3 regions of the Actinoallomurus sp. CA-150999 genome follow, and region 3 is predicted to be linked to each of the others. Evidence: predicted binding sites of a transcription regulator. Region 3 holds the regulator's gene; each other region holds the start of a gene.
What was found. Region 3 encodes LexA, which represses DNA repair genes until DNA is damaged. Its sites were predicted from a motif close to TCGAACANNTGTTCGA; they were not measured.

Region 1 (3,271 bases), 5.8 Mb from region 3:
TCTTCATCGCCTTCGCCGACGGTCTGGCCCGGATGCGCGCGAGCGGCCGTGTCGCCGCACTGCGGGGTGCCCGTGTCGCACCGATCCTGGCCCTCATCATCGCGATGTGCGTTCCGCAACCCCTTTGGAGGGTGCTCGACCCCGCCTCCTGGCGGGTGCCGGAACAGGTCAGGGCCGCTGAAGCACTGTTGCGGATCATCCCCGACGAAGCGGACGTGGCAGCCGCCAACCGCATCGCACCCCAGCTCACCGGCCGCTGCCGGGTGTTCCGCTTCCTCAGCGAGCCCACCCCGCAGTTCCGCCCCGAATGGGTCGCGACCACCGGCGCGCCGTACGAGCAGTCGATGATCGCGGACCTGCCCTCACTGGGTTACAGCGTCGTGGCCCGGGCCGCCGGCATCACCATCTACCGCCGGACCAGGACGGTTCTGCGAGATTCGGGTCGGCTCCGGCGAGGCGCAGGGTAGGGGAGCGGAACCCGATGCCGCGTTCGACGTCCCGTGGCGCCTCCGCTCGGCCGTCAGCGGGCTCGGTCGTGCGGTGAGACCCTCAGTGCCGCCGGGTGCCGGTGCGGGTCCGGCTGCGGCTCGTCGAACCGTGGTGGGTCGATCCGCCGGTCGAGTGGTGTGTGGTGCTCTTCTGACGCGTCGTGGTCTTCCGGGAGCCGCCCTGGAGCACGCGGCCGCCCCGCGAGACGATCCTGCCGCGCGGACGGGTCCAGATGCCCCGGGAGACGTACCCGCTGCGATACCGGCCCCGGTAGTACCAGCGGTAGCGGCCGCCCGTGCCGCCGTTGTCGCAGTACCAGTCGGAGACGACGCGGTACGAGGAGCCGCCCCGCGCCCACGTGTCAATGCAGTAGGCGTTCGTCGAACTCGAGGAACAGGCGACGAGCGAGAGCGACAGCACGCTCACGACGGTGAGGTACGCGGCGCCGGAGCGCGCGAGCCGCCGGGGAACATTCGGGCGCATTGCCGCGAGCCTCCGCAGAAGGGGATCAAATGCCCGGCAAGTGTAGAGCCGTGATCCCCGGCGGGGCACTACCTGATCGGGAAGCTCAGGTACAGATCCGCCGGTTCGGCGATCGACGGCAGATCGCTGACCTGCCCGTCGCCGACCTCGACCACCCGCCAGACCCCGTCCGCCCGCCGGGCCAGGTCCGTGGTGATGAATCGGCAGCCGAGCGCCCGTACGCACGGGGCGATCGGGTCCGCCTGCGGGCGGGGATGCCGGTCCGGCGTGTCCGGGTGCGGCCCCATCAGCACCGGTTCGCCGTCGACCCACCACACGCGCGCCTCGCCGTCCTCGAACCGCTCGTACTCGCGGATGACGATGCCGCCGGCGAGGAAGTCGCCCTGCAGTTCGATGAAGCGTGCGACGACCGCGTGCAGCCGCTCCACGTCGGCGAGCTCGGGGATGAAACAGGCCTCGTCCCACTCGTGCTTGCGCGACTTCACGTAGTCCTTCACGACCGCCGGCCCGGAGCCCAGCGGGCGTACGAGCTCGGCCAGCTTGTCCGCCGCCGGCGTCGCGCCGGGGGGCAGGGGCAGCCATACGCTCGCCGGAGTGACGCCCGCGAAGGTGTCGTACCAGCCGGGCAGTTCGTGCGCCTTCTCATAGCCGTCGGGCGGGACCGCCAGCACGACGTTCCGGGCGGCCAGGGCGGTCGCGAGCGCGGCGTACTGCGCCGGGGTGGTCATCCAACCGCGATACCACGTGGTCCCGAGGCCGTCGGGCACCTGGCGTACGGCCGTCGCCGCGTCGCCGCGCTGCAGCGCGTCGTGGTCGATGAGCGCGACGGATCCGCCGAGCGCGCGTACGGCCTCGGCCTCCCGGGCGAAGTGCTCATCGACCCGCCGGGGATTCAGCGGGTCGGCGCACATGAGGATGGTCACCGGCATGATCCTGACCCTCAGCGTAGGGCAAGACAGCCCGTCTTTCCCCGGTGAATCGGCGCGTCCGTTCATGATCGAACGTGTGTTCGGCTAGAGTGAAGGAAGCGACGACATTGTCCACAGTGGTGGCCGGGCCCTCGAAAAATGTCGGCGGGTCCCCGTAACGTCGCTCCCGACAACAGCAGGCATCGACCCGACAGGGACACCTCACATGGCAGCAAACGATCGCGAGAAGGCCCTCGAGGCGGCGCTCGCGCAGATCGAGCGGCAGTTCGGCAAGGGTTCCGTCATGCGGCTGGGCCAGGAGGGACGCCCCCCGGTCGAGGTGATCCCGAGTGGTTCGATCGCCCTCGACGTCGCCCTGGGCATCGGCGGCTACCCACGCGGCCGCGTGGTCGAGATCTACGGTCCGGAGTCCTCCGGTAAGACGTCCCTCGCCCTGCACGCCGTGGCCAGCGCGCAGAAGGCGGGCGGCATCGCGGCATTCGTCGACGCCGAGCACGCGCTCGACCCCGAGTACGCGAAGAAGATCGGCGTCGACATCGACGCCCTCCTCGTCTCCCAGCCCGACACGGGTGAGCAGGCCCTCGAGATCACCGACATGCTGATCCGCTCCGGCGCGATCGACGTCGTCGTCATCGACTCCGTCGCGGCCCTCGTGCCCCGCGCGGAGATCGAGGGCGAGATGGGCGACAGCCACGTCGGCCTCCAGGCCCGCCTCATGTCCCAGGCCCTCCGCAAGCTCACCGGCGCCATCAACCAGACCAAGACCACAGCGGTCTTCATCAACCAGCTGCGGGAAAAGGTCGGCGTCATGTTCGGCTCGCCCGAGACGACCACCGGCGGCAAGGCGCTGAAGTTCTACGCGTCGGTGCGGCTCGACGTGCGGCGGATCGAGACGATGAAGGACGGCACGGACGCGGTCGGCAACCGCACGCGCGTCAAGGTCGTCAAGAACAAGATGGCCCCGCCGTTCAAGGTGGCCGACTTCGACATCCTCTACGGCGTCGGCATCAGCCGCGAGGGCGGCCTGATCGACATGGGCGTCGAGCACGGCTTCGTGCGCAAGTCCGGCGCCTGGTACACCTACGAGAACGACCAGCTCGGTCAGGGCAAGGAGAACGCCCGGCGGTTCTTGAAGGAGAACCCGGACATGGCCGACGAGATCGAGAAGAAGATCAAGGAGAAGCTCGGGGTGGGTCCGCGGCTCGACGCCGAGGCCGAGCCGACGGGTGCTCCCGCGGCGGCGGCGCCCGCGGCGCCCGCTGCGGCCGCTGCGACCAAGGCCGCACCGGCCAAGCGGGCGGCGAAGACCCCGAAGCCGGGAGACGTGTGATCCCGGGCCGCCCTTGGCGAGGCTCCGAGGGGCTGACCCA
Region 2 (3,271 bases), 5.4 Mb from region 3:
GGCGACCTTTGCGCGCCGGTCGAGCCCGGCGTGCTCCAGCACGTGGACGACGTCGTCGTGCACGCCCTTCCGCGAGGCTTCGGCGAGGAGTTCGCGGAGCCACTTCTCGTCCATTCGCAGATGATGGCTCGCCAGGCCCAGCGACTCCCGGACGGCGGCGAGGCGCGCCTCGTGGCCCGGCGCCGCGGCGATCAGGTCGGCGCTGCCGGCCGGGCCGAGACGGGAGTAGAGGCCCTTGACGTAGTCGGGGTCGTCGGCGTTGGCCGACAGCCGCTTCCAGACGTCGGCCGGGATCGGCCGGTGGGCACTGATCGCCCCGTGGATCGCGGCGGCGTCGGCGGCCCCCGCTCGGGTCGCCGCGTGTGCGTCGGGGAAGTGGCCGACCGTGTGTCCGGCGCCCGCCGGCGTCGTACGGCCCGGACGGCCGCCGAGCCGGCCCACGCCGACCCGGGGCATGTCCGCGGCGCCCTTGCTCAGGTGCGCGTCGGCGTAGGCCCGTCGGCGGCCCAGCATGCCCGGCTGGGCGCGGACCCAGCTCTCGACCGCCGCGGCCTGGCGGAGGCCGGTGCGCGGGACGCTCGGGGGCAGCGCGGCGTTGGTGCGCAGCCAGGCGGTGATGGCGTTCGAGGCGCTCGTCATCTGCTGGATCAGCTGAGCCATCGCCGCCGTGTCGATGCCGACGAAATCCTTGTCGCGCGCCGCACTGGCACGCAGACCGTCCTGTCCAGCCATAGGGCACCAGCTCCGGAGAGTGCGCTAGAACCTCCGGTGACCGTTGTATCACCGCCTGTCGGCCGTTGTCCCCGACGACGCGGTCCCGATGCCGTGACCGACCGTCCGGCTCCGGTCACGCGGACAGGCCGCCGCGGCGTCGCCGGAATTCGCGCATCCGTGCGTTGGCCCCGCACCCCGCCACGTCGCACCAACGGCCCGAGCGGTTCCGCGTGTGGTCGTAAAAGGCATGGCGGCAGTCATCGGCCGCGCATGCCTTCATCCGCCGCCATGAGCCATCGGTCATCGCCGCGACCACGGCCGAGAGAAGGACGCCGAAAGTAGCGTCACCCGCCCGGCCGGGGCTACACCGCCGAGGGCGGTCACATCCTCGCGCTCGAATCGCCCGGTGAGTTCGTCGCCGCGATCCGCGCGGCGTTCCGGGCCCATCACGGCGCCCGCTGATCCCCGTGGATCCCGCTCACTCGACCTCGACGGGCGTGCCGCCCGTGAGGCGGAGCAGTTCCTCGTACGAGGTGGGGAAGACGGTGTGCGGGTGTCCGGCGGCGGCCCAGACGACGTCGTACTTGGCCAGCCATTCGTCGACGAGCGTGCGGACCGGCTGAGGATGGCCGAGGGGCGCGACGCCTCCGATGGGCTGTCCGGTGGCCGCCCGCACGAACTCGGGGTCGGCCCGCTTGATCCGGGCGACGCCGATCCGCTCGGCGAGCCCGGTGGTGTCCACCCGGTGCGCTCCGCTGGTCAGTACGAGCAGCGGCTCGCCATCGGCGGCGAAGATCAGGCTGTTCGCGATGGCGCCGACGTCGCAGCCGAGCTGAGCCGCTGCGGTGGCGGCCGTCGGGGCGGCCTCCGGAAGCTCGCGGACCTGTCCGGTGGCGCCCAGTTCGCGCAGGCGGGCGGCGACATGTTCGACGTTGGGGTGCATGGCAGCACCCTACGGCCGGTGGCGAGGTAAGAGGTTCCGAACTGCGACGACACATCTATTCGAACGCGTTGACGAATGCGGCGTCGGACGCTTTACTGAGGTACGTACTCGAACCTGTGTTCGAGTACGGCGCGGGACTCGCGGCCCGCGCCGAGGGGATCGTCTCTCGCGGGCAGCGCATGCCGGGCGAGATGCGACGGCCGGGCGGGGCGAGGGGAAGCGCTTCGCCCGGCCTCCCCAGGGCCCTCGGGCCCGCCGAGCGGAAGGAGGCATGTCATGTCCGCAAGGTCGTCAACTGCCGCCCCCCTTCGTCCCGCGCCACGGCGCAGGCCCGCCGCATCAGCGATGTCACTCCTTCAGACGGCCCGGCGCGGCCTGATCGAGGCCGCGGAGTCGGCCGCCCCGGCGCTGCGCTATGTCGCAGCCCATCTGGCCGCGTTGCGCGCCGCCGCAGCCGTGCTCGCCGAGCGCGCCGATCCCGGATCGCGCACCCGTGGTAGACCGCGCAGCGTCTGGGTGCTGCTCCCCGAGGCCGAGCCCGCGCTGCGCGAGTGGGCGGCGTTCTTCGCCGCCGGCGCGGACAAGCGCGCCGCGGCGGAGGCCGGCCTGCCGCGCGCGGTCACCGCGGATGAGGCCGATGAGCTCCTGCGCGACGCGGAGATCTTCGTGTCACTCGTCGAGACCACGCTCGGCGTCCCGGGCCAGCCCATGCTGCCCGCCGCCGGCTAAGACCCCTTCTGGGGACCGGCTCTTCACCGGAGCACGGTTCGTGCCCGCGGGTCCCGTCGTGGACCTCCCCCCGAAGCGACGGGACCCGCGCGGCCGCACACCATGCCCGGCTGCCGCCGGGCGGCGCTCCGCCCGTCGCAGGCCGAAAGCCGCGTGCTGCGTGCCATGCGTTGCACGCCGCGAACCTCGGGCCGCGTGCCGTTCCCCCACGCCCCGCGCCCCCGTGCCGTGCCTCCGCACCGCGCATCCCGCACCGCTGTCACCGAGCCGGCCGCCCGATGGGCTTGGAGGCCGGTGCCTCCTCGCGCGGTGCGGTCCGAACGCGCCGTACGGCCTGGGCGAGGCCCGCCGTGCCGAAGGCCGCCGCGACGAGCAGGGCGCTGACCCACGGCGGCGAGCGGTAGCCGAGCCCGGCGGCGATGGTGCCGCCGCCGATGGCGGGACCGGCGGCGGCGCCCACGTTGAGCGCCGCGGTCGCGAAGGATCCGCCGAGTGAGGGCGCCTCCGTCGCCGCGTACAGAATCCGGGCGATCAGCGTCGAGCCGACGGCGAACGAAAGGGTTCCCTGGACGAAGACGAGAACCAAGACGGCGACCGGGCTGCCGGCGGTCACGGCCAGGAGTACCCACCCGGCGAGCAGGGCGATCCCGCCCGGAACCAGGACCCGCATCGGCCGCGTGTCGGACAGGCGCCCGCCGATCGTCACCCCGGCGAACGACCCGAGACCGAACAGCGCCAGCATCCCCGGCACCCAGTCCTCGGAGAAGCCGCTGACGTCGGTGACGAGCACGGCCAGGTAGGTGAACGTGCAGAAGGTGGCGGCGTTCACCAGCGCGGCCAGCAGCAGTACGACCAGCAGCCGCGGGCTCCGCAGGGCCCGCAGTT
Region 3 (3,271 bases):
CAGCCCGACCTGGTGCGAGGGAATCTCGGCGTTCCCGGTCGCCCGGATCGCCTCCTCGACCCGCTGCCCGAGCATGGCGAGCGCGTCCTCGTTCACGGGACGGCCCTGACACGCCCGGCGCACTCCAGCGATGATCTTCTCCCGGGAGAACGGCTCAGTGACGCCACTGCGCTTGGCGACCATCATGAGGACCGTCTCCTGGGTGGTGAAGCGACGACCGCACTCCGGGCACGAGCGACGGCGCCGGATGGCGGATCCGTCGTCGGTCGCCCGGCTGTCGATGACCCTGCTGTCGGTGTGTCGGCAGAACGGGCAGTGCATGCCTCCGGACTCCTCCCCCTGACAGCGAGTCACGCGCCTTCTGCGCGAACCTCACCTTGTAACCACAACCTATGGTGAACTACATCCATGTAACTACTAGATGTTGTGGTCCAACCGTAGAGCCCGACCGAGGGCATCGCAACCCACATGAGGCACCCGGCGAGAAGAGCCCGCTCACGAGGAGATCCGCCGCCTCCACCGGCGTGTCGCGCCCCCCGCTGGACGCGACGATCCGCCGCCAGGACATGCCTCACCCTCATCGACCTGCGGAGACGCCGCCGACGGTCGGAACGGTGAAGTGGATCACATTGCGCCGGCGCTCTCGCGCGGGCGCACCCCCAGCGCCCAAGCCTGCCATGTCCCGCCCCGGCGCACGACGGCGACCACCCCCTTCGGTGCGCCGACCGTGCGACGAAGCCCGGCGATGACATCCGCCCTTCACCAACGGCCGGACAGGAATTATTATCGAACACATGTACGAGTTAAAGCCGACATAGGCCCGGACCGTAAAATTCCACATTTTTCGAACACCTGTTTGATCATTTCCCGGAGAAGCGATAACGTCCCTCTACGGGAGTGAAATACCGGCGGCCGCGCGTCACCGCAGAAGACATCCATCGGAGACACCATGAGCAAGGTTCGGGAAATGCCGGACGGCCCAGGCGACGAGAGCGGGCTGACGGTCCGCCAGCGCAAGGTGCTGGAGGTGATCAGGGACTCGGTCCAGCGGCGCGGCTACCCGCCCTCGATGCGCGAGATCGGCGAGGCCGTCGGGCTGACCAGCACCTCGAGCGTCTCCCACCAGCTCCGGACACTGCAGCGCAAGGGCTTCCTGCTGCGCGACCCGAACCGGCCGCGCGCGGTGGTCGTCCGCATGCCCGGATCCTCGGCGGTCGCCACCGAGTCCGAGCACGACGCGTACGAGATCACCAATGGCCAGGAGGCCCCGGCACGCCCCGCCCCCGCGTACGTCCCGCTAGTCGGCCGCATCGCCGCAGGTGGCCCGATCCTCGCCGAGGAGGCCGTCGAGGACGTCTTCGCGCTGCCCAGGCAGCTCGTCGGCGAGGGCACGCACTTCCTGCTGAACGTCACCGGTGACTCGATGATCGAGGCCGCCATCGCCGACGGCGACTGGGTCGTCGTGCGTCAGCAGCCCGTCGCGGAGAACGGCGACATCGTCGCGGCGATGATCGACGGCGAGGCCACCGTCAAAACGCTCAAGCGGCGCGACGACAAGGTCTGGCTGATGCCGCACAACCCGGCGTACGACCCGATCCCCGGCGACGACGCCACGATCCTCGGCCGCGTGGTGGCGGTCCTGCGCAAGATGTGATCCCACCCGGGTCGGCGACATCGACCGACCCGGGTGGATTCGCCCGTCAGGCGGGCACGATGTTCACGATCTTCGGGGCACGCACGATGACCTTGCGGACGCCCCGGTCGCCCAGTGCCGCCCGGATCTTCTCCGAGTCCAGGGCCAGCCGCTCCAGGTCGCCCTCGGCGATGTCCGGAGACACCTCCAGGCGGTCGCGGACCTTGCCCGCCACCTGCACGACGCAGGTGACCGACTCCTGGACCAGCAGCGCGGCCTCGGCCGTCGGCCAGCCCGCCTTGGTCACCGGAGCCGTACGGCCCAGCCGCTCCCACATCTCCTCGGCGGTGTACGGCGCGACCAGCGACAGGATGACCGCCAGGGTCTCGGCCGCCTCCCGCACCGCCGGGTCGGCCCCTCCCGGGCCGGCGTCGATGGCCTTACGGGCGGCGGAGGTCAGCTCCATCATCCGCGCGATCGCGACGTTGTACCGGTGCGCCTCGACCAGCCGGGTGACCTCGTCGATCGTCCGGTGCGTCACCTTGCGCAGCTCGACGTCGCCGGCCGCAGGGTCGGCCCCGGGCACGGAGGTCACGTCGGCGGCCACGCGGTGCACGCGGGCCAGGAACTTCACCGAGCCGGACGGGGACACGTCGGCCCAGTCGATGTCGTCCTCCGGCGGACCGGAGAACAGCATCGTCAGCCGTACGGCGTCGACGCCGTACTCGCCGATCTGCTCCCCCAGGTCGACCAGGTTGCCGGTCGTCTTCGACATCGACGAGCCGTTCAGGATGACCTGGCCCTGGTTGACCAGCCGCTTGAACGGCTCGGTGAAGTCCACCATCCCCATGTCGTACAGCACCTTGGTGAAGAACCGCGCGTACAGCAGGTGCAGGATGGCGTGCTCGACACCGCCGGTGTACTGGTCGGCCGGCATCCACTCGCGCACCTTCTCCACGTCGAACGGCCCGCCGGTGTAGTCCGGCGAGCAGTACCGCAGGAAGTACCAGGACGAGTCGACGAAGGTGTCCATCGTGTCGGTGTCACGCTTGGCCGGACCACCGCACTTGGGGCATTCGACGTTCACCCAGTCGTGGGCCGCCGCCAGCGGCGACACGCCCTTCGGCGCCAGGTCGGCGCCGCGCAGGTCGTCCGGCAGGCGCACCGGCAGCTGCTCGTCGGGGACGGGCACCTCGCCGCACGCGTCACAGTGGATGATCGGGATCGGCGTGCCCCAGAACCGCTGCCGGGAGATCAGCCAGTCGCGCAGCCGGTAGTTGACGGAGGCCTTGCCCAGGCCCTTCTCCTCCAGGACCTCGACGATCCGCGGGATGGCGGCGGCCTTGGCCAGGCCGTTCAGGGGCCCGGAGTTGACCAGCTCGCCCTCGCCGGGGGTGGCGACCCCGGTCTCGGCCGGGTCCGCCTCTCCCGTCTGGACGACGATGCGGACCGGCAGGCCGAACTTGCGGGCGAAGTCCAGGTCGCGCTGGTCGTGGGCGGGCACCGCCATGATCGCGCCGTGGCCGTACTCCGCCAGGACGTAGTCGGACGCCCACACGGGGATGCGCTCGCCGTTCACCGGGTTGATCGCGTAGCGGCCCAGGAAGACGCCGGTCTTCTCCCGGTCGGCGGACAGCC

Region 1: a site for LexA is predicted at 1,970-1,985, ahead of recA (recombinase RecA). Genes of this name have one in related genera too.
Region 2: a site for LexA is predicted at 1,766-1,781, ahead of ACQP2O_RS15525 (SAV_6107 family HEPN domain-containing protein). Genes of this name have one in related genera too.

What each region holds. Positions count from the first base shown of each region.
Region 1 is NZ_CP192063.1:2,841,342-2,844,612, forward strand. Features, by position in the region: gene ACQP2O_RS13545 (DUF2079 domain-containing protein) at 1-467, shown strand, start outside; gene ACQP2O_RS13550 (hypothetical protein) at 550-972, opposite strand; gene ACQP2O_RS13555 (ATP-grasp domain-containing protein) at 1,041-1,901, opposite strand; gene recA (recombinase RecA) at 2,107-3,231, shown strand; gene recX (recombination regulator RecX) at 3,271-3,271, shown strand, end outside.
Region 2 is NZ_CP192063.1:3,256,716-3,259,986, forward strand. Features, by position in the region: gene ACQP2O_RS15510 (hypothetical protein) at 1-732, opposite strand, end outside; gene ACQP2O_RS15515 (CGNR zinc finger domain-containing protein) at 848-1,018, opposite strand; gene ACQP2O_RS15520 (YbaK/EbsC family protein) at 1,193-1,657, opposite strand; gene ACQP2O_RS15525 (SAV_6107 family HEPN domain-containing protein) at 2,003-2,386, shown strand; gene ACQP2O_RS15530 (Cmx/CmrA family chloramphenicol efflux MFS transporter) at 2,646-3,271, opposite strand, start outside.
Region 3 is NZ_CP192063.1:8,646,733-8,650,003, forward strand. Features, by position in the region: gene nrdR (transcriptional regulator NrdR) at 1-321, opposite strand, end outside; gene lexA (transcriptional repressor LexA) at 950-1,654, shown strand; gene leuS (leucine--tRNA ligase) at 1,701-3,271, opposite strand, start outside.